Regions from separate parts of the Roseovarius sp. THAF27 genome, predicted to be linked through region 2. Evidence: riboswitches for the same ligand, from Rfam matches in the RefSeq annotation. Region 2 holds a riboswitch; the other holds the start of a gene.
The links. A riboswitch is a leader RNA that binds a small molecule or an ion and turns the genes downstream of it on or off. The one in region 2 is predicted to bind cobalamin.
Positions count from the first base shown of each region.

Region 1: linked by a shared signal. The riboswitch ahead of FIU89_RS06655 (hypothetical protein) and the one ahead of FIU89_RS17190 (DUF1636 domain-containing protein) in region 2 are both predicted to bind cobalamin.

Region 1 covers NZ_CP045393.1:1,330,844-1,333,226, forward strand. Annotated here, with positions in the region: gene FIU89_RS06645 (YebC/PmpR family DNA-binding transcriptional regulator) at 1-122, shown strand, start outside; gene FIU89_RS06650 (GNAT family N-acetyltransferase) at 269-550, shown strand; cobalamin riboswitch at 628-817, shown strand; gene FIU89_RS06655 (hypothetical protein) at 919-1,191, shown strand; gene FIU89_RS06660 (Mrp/NBP35 family ATP-binding protein) at 1,719-2,383, shown strand, end outside.
Region 2 covers NZ_CP045393.1:3,461,772-3,464,154, reverse strand. Annotated here, with positions in the region: gene cobW (cobalamin biosynthesis protein CobW) at 1-743, opposite strand, end outside; gene FIU89_RS17190 (DUF1636 domain-containing protein) at 740-1,117, opposite strand; cobalamin riboswitch at 1,194-1,394, opposite strand; gene cobO (cob(I)yrinic acid a,c-diamide adenosyltransferase) at 1,428-2,051, shown strand; gene FIU89_RS17180 (cobyric acid synthase) at 2,116-2,383, shown strand, end outside.

The DNA.
Region 1 (2,383 bases), 2.1 Mb from region 2:
TGGAAGGCATGCAAAAGCTGATGAAGCTGATCGACGCGCTGGAAGACGATGACGACGTGCAGAATGTCACGACGAATTTCGAGGCCAGCGACGAGGTGATGGACCAGCTGGCGGCGGAGTGATCCGGGCCGCGTGGGTTTGAGGCGGCGCCCCGGCGGGGCGCCGTTTTGCGTTCGGGGCGGTTTCGTACGCGGAGCCTGCGCTGTGCCGAGTTGTGGACCTTTTTGCGGCGCTGCGGCATGCTGCGCGCAGCCAGGGAAGTATAGACATGCAGATCGAACACGAAGACGGAGAGAGCAAGGGGCGCTATGTCACCCGGATCGACGACGGGCCGGAGGCGGAGCTGACCTATTCCAAGCTGGGAAGCGCGGGCATGATCATCGACCATACCGGCGTGCCCGACGCCTATCGCGGCAAGGGCGTGGGCCTGGCGCTGGTGACCCGCGCGGTGGAGGATGCCCGCGCGGCGGGGCGCAAGATCACGCCGCTTTGCCCGTTTGCCGCGTCGCAGTTTCGCCGGCACCCGGAGTGGGCGGACGTTCTGGCCTGAGCTAGAAGGTGTGGCGCGTGTCGTCGCGCGGCGCTTCAACGTCGCAATCGCGGGTTGCGTCAGGGGCCGCTTGGCGGCAAAGTGAGAGTCCCGAAGGTGCCGCGCAGGTCGCGGAGAATTGGGAAGCCGGTGCAAGTCCGGCGCTGCCCCCGCAACGGTAAGGATGGGGGATACCGCAGATGGCCACTGGGGCGACATGCCCCGGGAAGGCGCGCGTATCCGCACCCCCGCCAAGCCCGGAAACCAGCCTTTGGGACGACGTCGAACCGCGGGGGGCGGTGCGGGCGGTGGACCGGAAAAGCGGTTCTCGCGCGGCCTTCCCTCGCCCCAGTCCGGCCCGGGGTGCGGCCGGAGGAAGAGCAGAAAGCATGAGCCTGACACCGATCATGAACGGGTTGGAGCGCAGTGGGGCCACCGGCGCCGAGGCCGAGGCCGTGGCGCGGCTGGGTTTCCTGGAGTGGGTCTTTGGCTATCCCGGCGCCGTCACGGCGGGGGTCGTGCGCGAGGCGCTGGCCGAACCCGCGGTCCGGAATGCCGACAGCGCGGCGGCGAGGGCGTTTGCCCGCGTGCTGGAGGAGGCGCGCCACGCCGCGCCGATGACGCGGGGCCGGCGCGGGCGGGCCGCAAGGGTGGTGCATTGATCCCAACGCCTTGATCCCGCCGCATGGCGGCGGGGTCGCTGGCTGATTTCCGGCGCGGGGGCGGTGCGGCGAGGGCCTTGCGAACGCTGTCGGGGTAAAAAAGAAAAAACGGCGACGCCAGGGAGGAGGAGAGGCGCCGCCGTTCTTTACGTCGGGTCCCAGGGAGGAGGAAGGGACCGTTCGTCAGGTTTGGGTTCCAAGGGAACCCAGGTCTTGCCGGGACCGCACAAGGGAGGAGAGGCGGTATCCCGAACAGGTACCAAACGGGAGGAGAGGCACCTGATTGTTTTCGCGAGCGTTCGGCGCTGTGACCGTTTCCGTTCGCTGTTGAGTTAAAGATAGCGATATGCTGCGCATGCACAATACGTTTTGCTGCAACGCAGCTATGCAGTTGGCGCATAGAAGATCGGATCATTTTTTACGTTTGAAATCACCGCTTTGCCAGTTTTTTGGGCGGGGTTGAAACGGGGGTTGCACCTGCTTCTGGAAGTGCCACTTTCAACGCCGCAGATGCATGGAGACCGGGCATGACGAAAATACTCGAAAATGTGCGCCGAGAGCTGGACCGGCTGGAATTGCCGGACGGCGGGACGGTGATTTCGCGCGACATGGTGCGCGCGATGCGACTCGAAGGCGGCGAGGTGCGATTCGTGTTGGAGGCGCCCAGCCCCGAGATGGCCCGCCGGATGGAACCGCTGCGGGCCGCCGCCGAGCGTGCGGCGCTGTCGGTCGAGGGGGTGACATCGGCGCAGGTCGCGCTGACCGCAGAGGCGCCCGAGGCGCCCGCGCCGACGCTGAAGGTCGGGCGGCATCCCGAGGGCGGCAGCGCCTCGATCCGGCCGAGCGGGGTGAAATCGATTCTCGCGGTGGCGTCGGGCAAGGGTGGCGTGGGCAAGTCGACCGTGGCGTCGAACCTGGCGGTGGCGCTAGCGCGGGCGGGTCGGCGCGTCGGATTGCTCGATGCCGATATCCACGGGCCGAGCCAGCCGCGCATGATGGGCGTGACCGAACGCGCCCAGAGCCCGGACGGCAAGATCCTGACGCCGCTGGAGGCGCATGGCGTCAAGATGATGTCCATCGGCCTGATGATCGAGGAGGATCGCGCCGTGGTGTGGCGGGGGCCTATGCTGATGGGGGCGTTGCAGCAGATGATGGCCCAGGTCGACTGGGGCGAGCTGGACGCGCTGCTGGT
Region 2 (2,383 bases):
TGATCGTCATGGTCGTCGTGGTGGCTGGGGCGAGCGTCCATGTCGTCTTCTGCTGCGGCTTCCAGCCCGAGAATCACGCGGGGATCGACGGCGCCCTCGGCGACCTCGACCACGGGCAGGGGGCGGGGGGCTTCGGCGGCAATGACCTCCTTCGCCTTGACCACGCCTTCTGGGCCGGCAAGGTCGGGCTTGGTCAGCAGGATGATGTCGGCGCAGGAGATCTGGTCCTCGAAGACTTCCGACAGAGGGGTTTCGTGGTCGATGCTGTCATCGGCCAGGCGCTGGGCGTCGACCCGGGCCACGTCGGGGGCAAAGCGGCCTGCCGCGACGGCCTCGGCATCGGCGAGCGCAATGACGCCGTCGACGGTGATCTTGGAGCGGATATCTGGCCAGTCGAACGCCTTGAGCAAGGGCTTTGGCAGGGCGAGGCCGCTGGTTTCGATCAGGATGTGATCGGGGCGCGGATCGAGCGCCATCAACGCCTCGATCGTGGGGATGAAATCGTCGGCCACGGTGCAGCAGATGCACCCATTGGCCAGTTCCATGATGTTTTCCGCCGGGCAATCGGGGATGGCGCAGCTTTTTAGGATGTCGCCGTCGACGCCGACATCGCCGAATTCGTTGACGACCACGGCCAGGCGGCGGCCGCCGGGATTCTGCATCAGGTGGCGCACCAGCGTCGTCTTGCCGGAGCCCAGAAAGCCCGTGATGACGGTGACGGGAAGTTTCGCAAGATCGGTCATTGGTCAGCCTTTGCAGTCAGGGGTGGGATGCGCGCAACGCAGTTGCGCTTGAAATGTTCGGGGCGCTGGCGCCACGGGATCAGACCGTCGTCGGTCTGTTGATAGAGGACCGCGCCTTGCAGCAGCATGTCGGGATGCGACGTTTCGTCGAGATTTCCGTACAGATACGTCCAGCGTTCGCCGCCGCGCATGGCGGCGGTGCAGCCTGCGTCGCAGTTCTGCAGGCATTCCACGGGGGTCACGGTGACGCCGTCGGGCAGCGCACGCGCCGTGACTTCCTCATAGAGGCGCTGGCCGGGGCGGCGCTCGTCCTCGGGGATCTCCTGCCCCTTGCGGCACTTGATGCAGATCAGCAGCTCGATGGGCGTGCTCATGTATCCTCCAATGTCGGGGGTGCGCGCGGAGGTGGCGGGTGGCCACCCATCCGAGCCCGGCACACCCCGTCCGGTCCGTCTGTTCCTTCTTGTTGGCAGGTCTCCCGGCTTGCGGTTTCGGGCCTTTCGGCCCACGGTTTCCGGCCTTCCCGGCATTGCGCCAGTGGCGGTGGAAACCTTCCCGTTTCACGGTCGCGGGGGCGGCTGTGCCTGGCGCGATGCGCTGCACATTCCCTTTTCACCTGTTTACACAGGCACCAACACGGTGCGACATGCTGCGAAAACCCACCTTGTGTCAAGGAGACGTCACATGTCCGACCCGTCTGACGCGGAAAAGACCGCGCGCCACAACGAGAAGATGAAGAAGATCAAGGCCGCGCGTGACCGCATGATGCAGGACAAGACCGAGGAGAAAGGTCTGATCATGGTCCATACCGGGCCGGGCAAGGGCAAGTCGTCTTCGGGATTCGGGATGATTCTGCGCTGTATCGCGCACGGGATGCCCTGTGCGGTGGTGCAGTTCATCAAGGGCAACTGGGTAACCGGCGAGGCCGAGATTCTGCGCAACCGGTTCTCGGACGAATGCCGGTTCTTCATTTCGGGCGAAGGGTTCACCTGGGAGACGCAGGACCGGGAACGCGATATCGCCGCTGCGCAGAACGGGTGGAGCATCGCGAAGGAGCAGATACGCGACCCAGAGATGAAGTTCGTGCTACTGGACGAAATCAACATCGCGCTGCGTTACGACTATATCGACATCGACGAGGTCGTGGATTTCCTTCTGCACGAGAAACCGGCGATGACGCATGTCTGCCTGACGGGGCGCAACGCCAAGCCCGAACTGATCGAGGCGGCCGACCTTGTGACCGAGATGAGCCTGGTCAAGCACCCCTTCCGGGACGGGATCAAGGCCCAGAAAGGCGTGGAGTTCTGATGGATCCTGTGCTGGCCGGCGGCGGAAATGTCACGAGGACAGTATCGGGTGAAAAGGTCCGGCCATGCCCGCGTTGATGATCCAGGGCACCGGGTCGAATGTCGGCAAGTCGATGCTGGTGGCGGGCCTGTGCCGGGCCGCGCGCCAGCGGGGCTTGAGCGTGGCACCGTTCAAGCCGCAGAACATGTCGAACAACGCCGCGGTGACGCCGGACGGTGGCGAGATCGGTCGTGCGCAGGCGCTTCAGGCGATGGCTTGCGGTGTGAATTTGCACACCGACATGAACCCGGTTTTGCTGAAGCCGGAAACGGATGTCGGCGCGCAGGTGATCG